Regions from separate parts of the Rossellomorea sp. ABR4_012 genome, predicted to be linked through region 2. Evidence: a T-box and tRNA genes for the amino acid it is inferred to sense, from the RefSeq annotation. Region 2 holds a T-box; the other holds one or more tRNA genes.

Region 1 (7,324 bases), on a different contig from region 2:
TCGGTGCTTCCTTCAATGTAGATACTTATATGTGAAAAGTCTTCATCAGAGGGATTCACCCAGGTCAATTTGATATTATTTCCATTTCTTTCAGATGTGAGGGTTGTGATTTCTGCTGGAGGCTGTTTATCTTCTTTTTTAGGAGATTCTTCACCTTCAGTAGGTTTAGCTGCATCCTCTTCCTTACTAAGTTCTTCTTCTTCAGAAGGCTTAGCTGCATCTTCTTCTTTTGGTGAAGATTCTTCTGGAGTCTGGATTTCTTTTTCTGACTCAGCGTTAATAATTTCGATTACTTCTTCATGTAAGGTTTTTCCATGCTTATCGACCATAATTAGCTTATATAGATAAGTTGTAGAATGTGTTAGCCCTTTGTCTTCAAACTGGCCATTTTTTATATTTTCAGCAACAAGTTCATCGTTTCGATAAATAGTAACCGAACTGAATTTTTTATTCTGTGGATTCTTCCAGGTTAGTTGGATGCTGTCATTAGATATGTTTTTCTTTAAGTCTGCTATTCTACTATTTTCAGAGCAAGGAGCATTGGTAAGATCGTCACACTCATCTTTGTTATGACCCGGATTATCAGGATCTGTTCCTTCACCCGTATCCTCGTCTACTGGTTCAGGCCCGTTTCCTAAGCCGGCATTATCTTTACATCGTTGCCGCCAGAATTCAGAGCCCTTTTTTGCATCCTTACAAAAATCCTCTGCTGCCGAGATTGTCTCAGCAATCGTTTCAACATCATTGAAAGCAGCTCCTGTATTACCGGTGAAATGTATAGCTGCAAACATTGTCAAGTACCAAATGGCAACTAACTGGGCGAAAATACTAACACTCCGGTATTTATTCTTAAATTTTCTTATTCGAGAGTGTCTAATAAGTCTCCCTCCCCTAATCGTTCTTAACAATGAACGGTTGATGCTATGTATAGATTTTGGAAATAACTGCTTTAAACCTATTTTCATAAACTTCAATTCCCTTAATTTCGTTTTTCGTTTTTGTTCTTTATAATGAACTTATAATGTGAGTATATTGGATTACTAATTATTTGAAAAACCTTGTATTCAGTCATTTATTCGTTAAAAAGAACGTTTTTCGAACTGTAACTAAGTTTTTCTCTTTTTATCATACTATTTTGTTTTTTATAATGAACCAAATGTTTCTTATAATGTTCATTTATTAAAAATACTCTTTAGAATCTGTTCTTTAACAGGGACAACGACCCACCCTTATGTCCCAGGTCTATTCCTTCAGTTTGGTAAATAGTTATGGATTGAAATATTACTCGGTTGGGTCATTCATGTTTTTTATTGAAACGAAGGATGGGAAGAAGATGATAAGTGGGCAGATTAGAGACGTAGATATTAATCAAACGTTTGTTTAGAAAAAGAGCGCCTTCCTGTACTTTCTTCTGTACAGGAAGGCGCTCTTTGAAAATCGATTATATTATTCAGCAGCGAGCGGGAAGTATACTGTGACAGTTGTCCCTACTCCTGATGTACTTTCAAAGCGAATAGTTCCATTGTATTTTTCCACAATGTTATAACAGATCATAAGTCCAAGACCAGTCCCCTTGCTTTTTAATGAATAGAAAGGAGTACCTAAGCTTTTTACTTCCTCTGGCGTCATTCCTCTGCCGTTGTCTAATATTTGAATCCTTACCTCATCTTTTTGTTTCTTAGCCGTTACAGAGACTGCTGCACTGGTTGGGGAGGCTTCAAGGGCATTTTTGATCAGATTGACGAATAGCTGCTTGAGTTCAATGGAATGAGCCATAACCAAGCAATCATCCTCCACCGACAGCTCGATATTGTTATCATTTAGTAAACCGTACATTATTAACAGATCCGTCACATCATTTAATACGGTTGACATATCGATCCAATCCATATTCTTCGCTTGATCCGGCTTGGCAATGGACAGGAACTGAGAGATCACATGCTCCGCAGTATGAAGCTCATCGATCATCAATGATAAATTCCGTTTTAAACTTTGATTCAGCTCAGGATCTCCCTTGTAATATTGAAGAAATCCCTTTACAACAGTAAGTGGATTCCTGATTTCATGTGCGACCGCAGCTGCCATTTGTCCAGTCGTCTTAAGCCGTTCAGCCTGCTGCACCTGCTCATAGTACATTCGCTGTTTTTGAATCCGTACATTTGATAGATGAAAAATAAAATAAAGAATAACCTGACTCGCAATATAGTTTACAGAGTTCCCAGCAATATCTTCGTAAATGTATGAGTAAGCTTCTCCTTTATCAATAATCCCAATATAACTAAATGTTAAACCAATAAAACATGCATTTAATACTAGCGAAAAATAAAACAGCCACTTATCAAAAAAGAGGATGGACAATGCAGGAACAAAACATAATAAAACAAATCCCGACCACGTTTCCGGATATAAAAAAAACAGGCTGTAAAAATAACCGGTCGATGCAATGACCGTAGCATATCTTATCCAAGTCGTTTCATACACAGGGTATATCAGCAGACATACGGATACGATGACCACCATGGCTCCATGCATGAAAAAACGTTCATTCACCGGGTTATCAACCACGACCCCCATTGCCATCAAGACGATAATGATAGAAACAATTATATAATAATTTCTTTTCTGTATCCCTTGCTGAAATTCCCTCATTGCCTTCACCTACTAATAAACTATTTATCTCCTGATCAGTAACAGGTCATAGTAACTATCTTACATAAATCCGAAATAGTCAACAAGGGCCAGGCGATACGTCCGCTGTCCTTCTTATAATCTATTAAACATCTGTTTAATTTTGAAGCATGCTTATACTATAGGACAGGAAATGTTAATCAAACATTTGTTTAAATAAATTAGAGCTATTTGATAAAAGTGTATCATTATTTATACAGATCATTTTACTTTCAAATTAAAAAAGGTCCGTTCTTCTGCTTTCTCCTAAATGGTGAGAAACACAAGAACTGACCCTTTTAAATTACTATTGGAGCGGGTGATGGGAATCGAACCCACGACATCAGCTTGGAAGGCTGAGGTTTTACCATTAAACTACACCCGCATTTGTGGCAGGGGCAGTAGGAATCGAACCCACACCAAAGGTTTTGGAGACCTTCGTTCTACCGTTAAACTATGCCCCTACGTAATAAGATTTCGTTTCGCTCCGAGTAAATGCACCGCTTCGCTGCGGAAAGGTTAAGGAGGCTTCTTTTACTCCGCTGACGCTTCGTAAAAAAGCTAAATGGAGGGGGGCAGATTCGAACTGCCGAACCCGAAGGAGCGGATTTACAGTCCGCCGCGTTTAGCCACTTCGCTACCCCTCCATGAGAGAAAGAAAAAATATGGCGGAGGAAGAGGGATTCGAACCCCCGCGGGCTTTAACACCCCTGTCGGTTTTCAAGACCGATCCCTTCAGCCGGACTTGGGTATTCCTCCGTGTGATTGGTTTGTTGCTAGCAGAGTTTTCTGCGCAACTTTATGTTATTGGTTGCCGCAGTTATGGCTAGCTGAGCTTTATGCGTAGAGATGCTCCGCTTCGCTGCGCATTGTTTAAGGATAGATATTTTACTCCACTATCGCTTCGTAAAAATCTTTGGTGGAGGATGACGGGATCGAACCGCCGACCCTCTGCTTGTAAGGCAGATGCTCTCCCAGCTGAGCTAATCCTCCGTAAATACAGTCTTTAAAATGTGACGACCTATATTAATCTATCAATTCATTTAAAAAATGTCAACTCTAAGAATAAAAAAGTATATCCTCTAATTAGTTTTCCTTCTAGAATAATGATCAATATGTATTTTGTGTTTCATTAATCAGACAGATTTATAGAGTACCCTACACAAACTAGCTACCTTGTGTAAGGTACTTCACACTACCCATTACTTATTAAAGTTCTTTTCAAATCTCCATGCATCCCTGCACATGGCAATCATGTCCCGTTTTGCTGACCAGCCTAATTCACGCTTTGCTTTCGTGGTATCAGCATAACAAGAAGCAATATCTCCAGGTCTGCGATCTGTAATTTCATAAGGTATTTCAATTCCATTCGCTTCTTCAAAAGCTTTAATAAGCTCAAGTACACTTGTACCTTGGCCAGTGCCCAAGTTATAAATATGTGCACCTTCCTTAAGGTTATTCAGAGCTGCAACATGTCCATCAGCCAAGTCTAATACATGAATATAATCTCTGACACCTGTACCATCTACTGTAGGATAATCATTTCCAAAGATACTCAACTTCTCCAATTTCCCGTTTGCTACCTTAGTAACATAAGGCATCAGATTATTCGGGATTCCATTAGGTGCTTCCCCAATTAACCCGCTTTCATGTGCTCCCACAGGATTAAAATATCGAAGGAGAGCAACTGAGAAACCAGGGGTTGCTTTAGCAATATCAGTTAGAATCCTTTCACTCATTGCTTTTGTCTCACCATAAGGGTTTGTGGTCGGCATGAGTTCCATGTTCTCTACAAATGGAGACTCGTTATCTCCGTACACTGTTGCCGAGGAACTAAACACGAATCGATTTACACCGAATTCCTTGCAAGCCTTAGTTAGGACCATCGTGCTGACGATATTATTATAGTAATAGTCAATTGGTATTTCTACGGATTCTCCTACTGCTTTCAGACCTGCAAAATGGATGACTCCATCAATACTATTACTTGCAAAAATATCGTTAACAGCGTGTTCATCTGTCACGTCAACATTATAGAACTTGACTTCCTTATTCGTTATTTGTTTAATATTATCTATTGTTTCAAATTTACTATTGCATAAATTATCGGCCACTACCACCGTATGACCTGCTTGAAGTAAAGCCACACATGTATGTGAGCCTATATACCCAGCCCCGCCGGTTACTAGTATATTCATTTGTTACGTCCCCTTTTTGGTAATTAATTTACTAATCACAATCTTTTTTATTATAAACTCCATATAGCCATCAGTAAACCTTTGTAGCAATTCCGGTACAGAAGTTTCCACCGTACAAACATCTCTCGCCTTATAACACAAATTTTTAGAGTTAGAGAACGAGTGTATAGTTGTCTTATCATCTTCGATTCCCTCTAAAAGAGGCCCCAGTTTTGTCGAAAAATATTCTCCCCCACCGCTGTCTAAGGTAATTCCCAAATTAATGGGAAGTCATTATAATTAAATCAGGAATCACTTCCTATACTTATATTTTTGAAGGAGAATGAACATGGTCACGAAGAAAACATTAACGGCTTCTGTTTTGGCAACCTCTCTATTATTTTCAAGTAGCGCACTGATTCATCCTGGTTATTCGGTGGAAGCCGCTCAAGCAATCAATTATCAGCTGGAGTTGGAGAAGTTTTCCTCTCACTACGCAGCCATCCTGCGTACGCTGGAAAGCTATACGAAAAAGATCGATGCTGCAAAGTCCGAAGGTGAAATGATGGATGTTTACGCTGAATATATGGATTATTATGATGAAGCTTTAGAAAAAGAAGCTCCTGTCAATGCGTCTAACAGCGTTATCGTGAAGCTGGATGAATATATTTATAATAGTTTAATAGAAGTATATAATTCTGAAATCGACACAATCGACTATTATAACGGTGACCTATCAGAAGAAGATTACAAGAAAGCCCTTAGTAATATGGAAGACAGTGTAGCCCAGCAAGAGATCCTGTTCAAGCAGACTGCAAAGAGCTACCAATCCAAACACCGTGTTACCTTTAGCAAAGATTTGTATTACCTGTTGGGAGAAACCCCTCCAGCCAAACCTGAACAAACAAACACATACAAAGTGAGAAGTGGAGACACCCTTTATTCCATTGCAAAAAAATACCAGACAACGGTCAGCAGCCTGAAGAAATTGAACAACTTAAAGAGCGACCGCATTTATACAGGACAAGTGCTGAAGGTTTCAGGTACTCCATCGACACCGTCCAAAGATGAGAGCAAAGCTCCTTTAAAAACAGTGACCTATAAAGTAAAGAAAGGCGACACCCTTTATTTCATTGCAAAAAAGCATAAAACAACCGTTAACACTCTGAAGAAGCTTAACAACCTGAAAAATGACAGAATTTACACGGGACAAACCTTGAAGGTGTCAGGCTCTGAAACAGTTCCTTCTACTAGCATAGGATCAGCTGAATCAAATACCACGACCTACAAGGTAAAAGTAGGTGATACCCTCTATTCTATCGCGAAAAGATACAATACATCAGTCAGCAAGTTGAAGAAATCAAATAATCTGATCAGTGATCGAATTTATGTGGGAAGTCTCTTGAAGATAAAATAGTCAGAATGAACGTATATTTTTTACTTTCATGAATTCAATTCCAAAGGAAATCGTCTGAACTATATTTCCTCTTATCTAAAAACACCTGCCAAAAGCCGCAGGTGTCTTTCTTTATTATTTATATACCCTTATTCATAAACTATTCAGTACACTTTTATATTACCTCATCGTTGCTATGTTAATCTTTGTTAGAAAATCTGTTCACGGTGGAGCCTGCCCCTACGTCCCACTCCCCATAACAGTCTTAATCACCTCTTCCACAAAAACAGGCGTTTTCACAAATGCACTTTCAATATGAAGCCGTTCGGTTCGTTTGTGCGCATCTTTACCGAAAGGTCCTACATTTAAGACCGGACCTTCGAGCTTATGCATTTCTTCGAATGGGATGGAATAGGTCGTATTCCACACCGGGGTATTTTTTTCATAAACGGCCCAGCCTTTGTTTTCGTCTTTGTAATTGACATAGCTTAAGTCCGAGATGCCGTTGAAGTAATGGACCTGTTCGACCGGGAGATCAAAGTGTTCTTTCGCAGACTTGACCACGGCATCGACGCACGCTTCCACCAATGGATGTTCGGATGTATTCACGGGTGGATAATAAGGCGGTGTGAACATGATGACCATCGCGGGTGCGAGCTCCTGGCAATTGATCATGAGCGTATCGGCAATTTTGAAAGACTTTTCCCTGTCGTCTCCTTCATGGCCGCCGATATCATGCTTGAGGGCTTCGATATAGTCCCTGCCAAGCTTTTTCTCCGCATAGGACTCCAGTTCAGAATACCGAAGCACCCCAACTTCACCAACAGAAGGAATCCCCTCCCGTTCACACAGTTCCCTGTACCACTGGTTGCACTCAGCCGCTGCAGACAAGGCGACTTGTTCAAATTCATTCATGACATCCGCAGCCGTCTTCTTCATTGTGAAGACATTGTATAAAGCAACGGTTCCAAACGGCGTTTGCGCAGAATAATTCAACCTCAAATCATCTTGCTGCAAAGTCACCGGCAAAGGGGTAGCTTCACCAAAATCGGTCTCCTTAAACAAGGGATTCCATTCCATCTTC
Region 2 (7,324 bases):
CTATTAATTACTCAACAGAAGCCCACTTGTAAGAATTATCTGCACCAAATGAATGGCGAAGGATACCTTTAACATATGGACGCTCTAGGTAAGAACTACCTCTTTGGTACATTGGGCTGATTGCTTGATCTTCGAAAAGAATCTTCTCTGCGTCGATCATTGCTTGCCAACGAGCTTCTAAATCATCAGCTAGTTCACCTTTAGCTTGCTCAATTAACTTGTCATACTCTGGATTAGAGTAAGCCATTTGGTTATGAGCTCCATCAGTAACGAACATGTCAACGAACGTCATCGGATCTGGATAGTCAGGACCCCATCCAGCGAATGATAAGTCATAATCACCTTTAGATTCTAAATCAAGTTTTTGCTTGAATGGTTGTGCTTTGATTGAAACAGTAAGACCTTCAAGGTTTGTTTCTAATTGTTCTTTGATGAATTCTCCGACTTTCTTAGAGCTTTCAGAGTCATAGTTTAATAGTTCGATTTCGAACGTATCTTTACCTAACTCTTCTTTCGCTTTTGCCCAGTGTTCTTTAGCTTTTTCAGTATCATATGCACCGAAATCGCCAACAGTTTCACGGTATTCAGCTCCATCTGGACCTGATACGAAATCTTTTGGTACTAGATAGTACGCAGGCATTGAACCATTGTTCATAAGAACGTCAACCATACCTTGCTTGTCATAAGCAGCATCGATTGCTTTACGAGCATTTACGTTAGCCATTAATTCGTTCTTTTGGTTTAAACGCAGGAAGAATACAGCAGTATCCGCTAGAGTTTTGAAGTTTGGATCATCTTTGTACTTGTCAACGAATTCAGCTGAAAGACCAGTAATATCAGCCTTTTCAGTTTCATAAAGGTTAACTGCGGTTGCAGTATCCTTAACGATGTTGAAGTTAACTTCTTTCAACTTGACAGTTTCTGCATCCCAGTAACCATCGTTTTTAGTTAATTTGAAGCTTTGTTCGTGCTTCCACTCAGATAGTGTGAAAGGACCATTGTAAAGTGCTTTATCAGCTTCAAGACCAAATTGATCGCCTTGAGCTTCTACGAATTTTTGGTTTTGAGGATAGAAAGTTGCGAAAGAAAGTAATGCTTTGAAGTATGGTACTTGACCTTCAAGCTGTACTTCTAACGTTTTGTCATCAATTGCTTTAACACCTAATTCTTCAACTGGAACTTCACCAGCGTTAACTTTTGCAGCATTTTTGATATCGTACATGATGTACGCGTATTCTGCACCAGTATCAGGGTTTAAAGCTTTTTGCCAAGCGTAAACGAAGTCGTTAGCAGTAACGGGATCTCCGTTTGACCAATTAGCATCACGAAGCTTGAACGTGTAAGTAAGACCATCTTCACTGACTTGTGGCTCTTCAGCAGCCATACCTAGTACTGCTTCGTCGTTCTCACCTAAACGGTAAAGACCTTCGAATACGTTGTTCATTACGTTGAATGAAACAGAGTCAGTAGCTAGTGTTGAGTCCATTGATGGGATCTCTGAACTCTCGATCAAGTTAAGTACTTGTTCTTTTTGCTCAGCAGGCTTGTCGCCGCCGTTGTCGCCTGTTCCCTCGTCTCCAGACTTTTCATTGCCGCCACAAGCAGCTAGGAAAGTACTTAGAGCCAGAAGAAGAACCAGCAAGAATGAAAACTTTTTCTTCATCTTGAAATTGACCTCCTCGTAAATCTCATATTTATTTATCTTCTAATTTTCAGAAGATTTGTTACTTATTATACATGATAGAGATATTTTTGCAATATTAATTTAACAGTTTTTTTGCAAAATTATCAGATTAATAGGTCATATGATGGTAAAACCTTGATTTATAGGGGTTTTCAGAATTACATTTAGGGTGTTTGTCCTATTACAATTGTTACAATAAACCGCTTTCATTTATTTTACTTAATCAGCAAAAATTGTCGATATTAACTAGATTGAAAGTTTTTTCTATTATAATTATAAATTGTTATGATTCTTTATTACACACGTTGTGCCTACTTCTCTTTTTAAGAGAAGCTAGGAATCCTAATAAACCCCTTAGTGTGTGCGGACTATAGATGATTGTATTTTTGGAAGGAACAGTTATCAGAGTATTGTATATATATGAAATCCAATTGAAATCCATCGTCCGCTTCATGTATACTTTTATAATAAAAGGTATAAAGGAGTATTATGAAACGTATATTTACTATTTATATTATTGCGGTTTTGTTCTTGATCATCTCAGTGGCCTTTTCACTTGTTCAGGGTGATCCACTCGTTCTTTCTATTCTTAACAGCTTATTTATTACAGGAATGATTTATTTAATCATGGGTGCTTTCCTGTATATATTTCAGAAGGGTTTCTTTAACGGAATTGTATATGCTTTAAAGAGATTTCGAAGAAGTACTGTGCAGGGTAAGTTCCTTTCTGAGTTTGATGATATCGATTCAACGAAGCAAGCTCACGAAGAGTTTACAGTTGTGAGGTCTTATAAAATCACCAACTCTTTTCTTATTATAGGAAGTTCCCTGCTCGTCATTTCCTTGGCACTGTCCTATCTCCTATACACTTGAATTAACCTTGTTAATTCAATATAATAGGAATACTAATATCATGGCTGAGATGAAGAATAGTACCTTTAAATTGATTTCAAGAGAGCTTGTGGCCGGTGTGAACAAGTAATCATTTTTTAGCGAATGGACTTCTGAGCCTTATTTGTGAAATATCAGTAGCGAATAACGGATTTACCTCACGTTAAAGAGGTTTCATGCAAGCTGCATGGACTAAGCTGATCCATATTCATGGGTACTTAGGGTGGCACCGCGGATATAATCCCATTCGTCCCTATATTATAAGGACGCGTGGGTTTTTATTTTGTACAAAATTAGGAGGAAACGTAATGAAGACCATATTTAGCGGAATACAGCCGAGCGGTACGATCACGCTCGGTAATTACATCGGGGCAATGAAGCAGTTTACAGAATTGCAAAATGAATACAACTGTTACTTCTGTGTCGTAGATCAGCATGCGATTACAGTACAGCAGGATAAAATGGAGCTGCGTAAAAATATTAAAAGTCTTGCTGCACTCTATATCGCCTGTGGGATCGATCCTGAAAAGTCTACTTTATTCATTCAATCAGAAGTACCTGCACATGCACAGGCGGGATGGATACTGCAATGTGTGACGTATATCGGAGAGCTTGAGAGAATGACGCAATTCAAGGATAAATCCCATGGTAAGGAAGCTGTATCCGCCGGACTCTTGACTTACCCGCCATTAATGGCAGCCGATATCCTGCTGTATGGTACTGATTTAGTACCTGTCGGCGAAGATCAAAAACAGCATTTGGAATTAACCCGTAATCTGGCTGAGCGCTTTAACAATAAATACAATGACATCTTCACCGTTCCTGAAGTACGGATCCCTAAAGTCGGCGCACGGGTCATGTCACTGCAGGACCCATTAAAGAAAATGAGTAAATCAGATGCCAATCAAAAAGCGTTCATCACATTGCTGGATGATCCAAAACAAATCGAGAAGAAAATCAAGAGCGCTGTCACTGATTCAGATGGCGTCGTGAAATACGACAAGGAAAATAAACCTGGTGTTTCGAATTTATTATCGATATACTCTATCCTCGAGCGCACTTCAATAGAAGAGCTTGAACAAAAATATGATGGAATAGGGTACGGAGAGTTCAAAGCTGACCTGGCTCAAGTAGTAGTCAATGCCATCAAACCGATTCAGGATCGCTATAATGAATTGATCGACTCCGATGAATTGGATGACATTCTCGATCGCGGAGCTGAAAAAGCCAATCGTGCCGCGGGCAAGATGCTTAAAAAAATGGAAAAGGCCATGGGACTGGGCCGTAAAGAGAGAAAAAGATAATGATGGATGAAGTGCTGGAGCCAATTAAGGCTTCAGCATTTTTTCCGAATAAAAAAACCCCAAGTCTATAGTAGACTTAAGGTTTCGAAGCTCAATTCACTTTAGGACGGTTTTCAACTTCCCACAGTTTTTCAAAAAATGGCTGCCCCTTAATCAGGTTCTCACATAGGATGAGATGTTTATTTGACCATCCATATTTCGTTTCTTCATACAGCATATTCCAAACATCTTCAAAATCCATATCCTGAATGACCCGGTACTGCTCAGGTGCCCATTCTGTATACCAGTAACGGATTTCTGCCGTGTTTCTCGAACCGTGAAGCTGATCAAGTGCCATGAAGAGCAACTGTTTAAGCTGCCTTTCCTTCCTTGTCAAGCCATTCATCATATGTGGACTCGGTGAAAGAATATGATAAGCGTTCTCCGATTTGGGATCTTGTTCCACGGAGTAAGGAATCACATCGTGACCTTCCACCATTTCATATACAAGCTGTTCCTGTCTTGGAATGAGCCTGCTTTTTCGAATAGGAACAGTATAACCGATTGTATCGACTGCCAATATGCCTGTCCCATCTGTGACAATAAAGCAATAATCCAATTGGATGCGTTCATGATTTTTTCTTAAATATGCTTTTTGATATACATCATTCAGCAGTTGTTGAGGTAATTCTGATAAATCATTCTCGATGTAATGAAAAAGGGCATTATCCACTTTTATTAAAGGAACTTGATCTAACAACTCAATGACATCTTCTTTTCTCCATTCGTGAAAATGACACACATTGTAGCCATTTTCTTCGCCTTCGAACCAATTTACCCATACATCATGAAGATATAACATGATTGACCCCTCGCTTTGCTACAATCTTATTTGTCAATCAGTATAGGCAGAATAGAGTAAAAATATTCCTGAATCCGCACCTTTTATAGATAGTTGTTATTTTTTCTTCGAGGCAAATAGATCGTTAAGGTAATGATGAGAATGCCGACAAGGAAGAGATAACATTCTACTCTAGTACTTACAAATAGTAAATATTCTATAATGGTCATTCCTGTTGTAAGAAGGTTTAAATAAATGATCAGACTTACCCCTCCGGAAACAGCCAGTCCAAAACCAATAAATAATACAAACATACGAAACACCATACCTTCCGCCTCTACCCTCTTTTTGCTTGTCCTTTTATACTATAGTTTATGTCAAGCAGAGGGATATATGACGAAAACGGGTGTTTACCTATTGCAATTCAATGGAGGCTGGGACCTTTTTATCTGGTAAGAAGAAGGAAGATGGTTTCCCCATGTACAGATTAGTCACTGCTTTCTTATTTTTCCTGGCATTTTCCACCAGATAATAACCTGCAGCATAACCAAGCATTTTAGGGTAGCTTTTTTGACCAAGAAGCAAATGATCATGGAGCGGATTTACTCGCGTAATGTTAAGATTGGGCTTAATCAACTTTTCATAATAATGAGAGAGTTCTTTGTCTCCGTAAGCCTTCGTCCATGCCGCCACATACTCTTGACCGCAGTACTCACGAACAGCATGTTCGGCAAGCCCTTCAAATATGATTGAATCTAATAAAGTGTAGTCTTCATCTTTCTTTTTCAATCTGTCCATCCTCACACAATGGTGATACTCATGAACAAATAACGCCTCATATTCTTTAATATCTTCCTGTTCTTTCAAAAATAAATAAATTTCATCTTTGAAGCACACGCCTGACTTTTTCATGGAAGATTGAAAAAGTCCTCTTGTCTCCTGCACCGGCAGCAGATAAACAGGCACATTCGGGCCATCCCATCTTTTTCTATATAGCTTTTCAAGCTTCATATATAAATCCCATAGTTTGTTTTCCTTCATGGACTCATAAATTTTTTTTGCAGCCATTGCAGGACGGTACATTCCATGCTTCATGAGGTAATGATACAGGGACTCCACGTCGTCAGATCTACCCTGTTTAGTTTTCTGTAAGATCGCCAATGGATTATCCAGGGATTCGGCCAGCCATTCATCTGTCGGAGCGATTGTCACATTCATCCCTCTTTCTCTTTTTTAAATATATATGTAGAAAAAGAGATTTTAGTAACTGATGATTCGAGACTAAAAATGAAAAGAAGCGCACGAATATTGATTCGTGCGCTTCAAAAATCCATTATTTTGTGTATTTCTTGAACACCAGCGTGGCATTGTGGCCGCCGAACCCAAGTGAGTTGCTCATCGCTACATTCACTTCACGTTTTCTGGCTTCATTTGCTACATAGTCAAGATCGCAATCCGGGTCTGGAGTATCAAGGTTGATTGTTGGCGGAAGAATACTATCTTTCATAGCCAATACAGTGAAGATGGCCTCCACTCCTCCAGCAGCTCCCAATAGGTGTCCGGTCATTGATTTAGTGGAACTCATGGCAAGTTTGTAAGCATGCTCCCCGAATACTTCTTTGACTGCCATTGTCTCGTATTTATCATTATATGGAGTACTTGTACCGTGGGCGTTGATATAATCAAGTTCCTCAGGTGCCACTCCTCCATCATCAAGAGCCATTTTCATTGCTCTTGCGCCGCCTTCCCCGGCTGGTGCAGGTGCTGTAATATGATGGGCATCTCCCGTACTTCCGTATCCTACCACTTCAGCATAGATTGTTGCTCCGCGTTTTAAAGCATGTTCCAGCTCCTCTAATACGACAACACCAGCTCCTTCTCCCATTACAAATCCATCGCGATTTGCATCGAATGGACGTGAAGCTTTCTCTGGATCAGTATTGGTTGAAAGCGCTGTGTTGGCACAGAATCCTGCAACGGACATTTTTGTGATCGGTGCTTCCGCTCCGCCTGAAATCATGACATCGGCATCTCCGCGCTGAATGACCTTAAACGCATCACCGATTGAATTGGTTCCCGTTGCACAAGCTGTCACGGTACAGGAGTTAACTCCTTTTGCTCCAAGCATGATCGAAACTTGTCCAGTTGCCATATCAGGGATGATCATCGGTACGAAGAACGGACTTACTCGGCGGTAACCGCGTTTTTGGAAGGTTTCATACTGGTTTTCAAATGTCTCCATTCCACCAATACCTGATCCTATCCACACCCCTACCCGATGGGCGTTTTCATCGTTGATCTCTAATTTAGAATCCTTTACGGCCATCATTGAAGCTGCTACCGCATAGTGAGTGAAGCGGTCCATCTTTCTTGCTTCTTTACGCTCAACATATTCTTCTATATCAAAATCTTTTAACTCTGCCGCCACTTTTGCAGGGTAATCATCTGCATTCAGCCTGGTCAATGGGCCGATACCGGTTTTCCCTTCCAAAATGCCGTTCCAGGTTGATTCTACATTATTCCCTAATGGTGTTACTGCTCCTAAGCCAGTTATAACAACACGTTTATTGTTCATTCGATCCATCTCCTTTTAAACAAATTATAGAAGAGTTAACTTTTATTTAC

The links. The T-box of region 2 lies ahead of trpS (tryptophan--tRNA ligase). A T-box ahead of a tRNA ligase gene usually reads a tRNA of that ligase, here a tRNA-Trp.
Region 1: it has a tRNA-Trp gene. The T-box ahead of trpS (tryptophan--tRNA ligase) is inferred to sense a tRNA for this amino acid. The anticodon was not compared.

The regions. Positions count from the first base shown of each region.
Region 1 covers NZ_JBSWVK010000001.1:757,440-764,763, reverse strand. The annotation lists gene ACXAFV_RS03825 (hypothetical protein) at 1-965, opposite strand, end outside; gene ACXAFV_RS03820 (ATP-binding protein) at 1,447-2,649, opposite strand; tRNA gene ACXAFV_RS03815 (tRNA-Gly) at 2,979-3,052, opposite strand; tRNA gene ACXAFV_RS03810 (tRNA-Trp) at 3,058-3,131, opposite strand; tRNA gene ACXAFV_RS03805 (tRNA-Tyr) at 3,234-3,314, opposite strand; tRNA gene ACXAFV_RS03800 (tRNA-Ser) at 3,334-3,426, opposite strand; tRNA gene ACXAFV_RS03795 (tRNA-Val) at 3,585-3,660, opposite strand; gene galE (UDP-glucose 4-epimerase GalE) at 3,870-4,865, opposite strand; gene ACXAFV_RS03785 (LysM peptidoglycan-binding domain-containing protein) at 5,194-6,261, shown strand; gene ACXAFV_RS03780 (M20/M25/M40 family metallo-hydrolase) at 6,481-7,324, opposite strand, start outside.
Region 2 covers NZ_JBSWVK010000005.1:263,517-270,840, forward strand. The annotation lists gene ACXAFV_RS19465 (peptide ABC transporter substrate-binding protein) at 8-1,663, opposite strand; gene ACXAFV_RS19470 (DUF3899 domain-containing protein) at 2,174-2,557, shown strand; T-box leader at 2,595-2,833, shown strand; gene trpS (tryptophan--tRNA ligase) at 2,884-3,879, shown strand; gene ACXAFV_RS19480 (DUF3603 family protein) at 3,971-4,720, opposite strand; gene ACXAFV_RS19485 (YuzI family membrane protein) at 4,804-5,025, opposite strand; gene ACXAFV_RS19490 (DUF2268 domain-containing putative Zn-dependent protease) at 5,114-5,917, opposite strand; gene fabF (beta-ketoacyl-ACP synthase II) at 6,033-7,274, opposite strand; gene ACXAFV_RS19500 (beta-ketoacyl-ACP synthase III) at 7,317-7,324, opposite strand, start outside.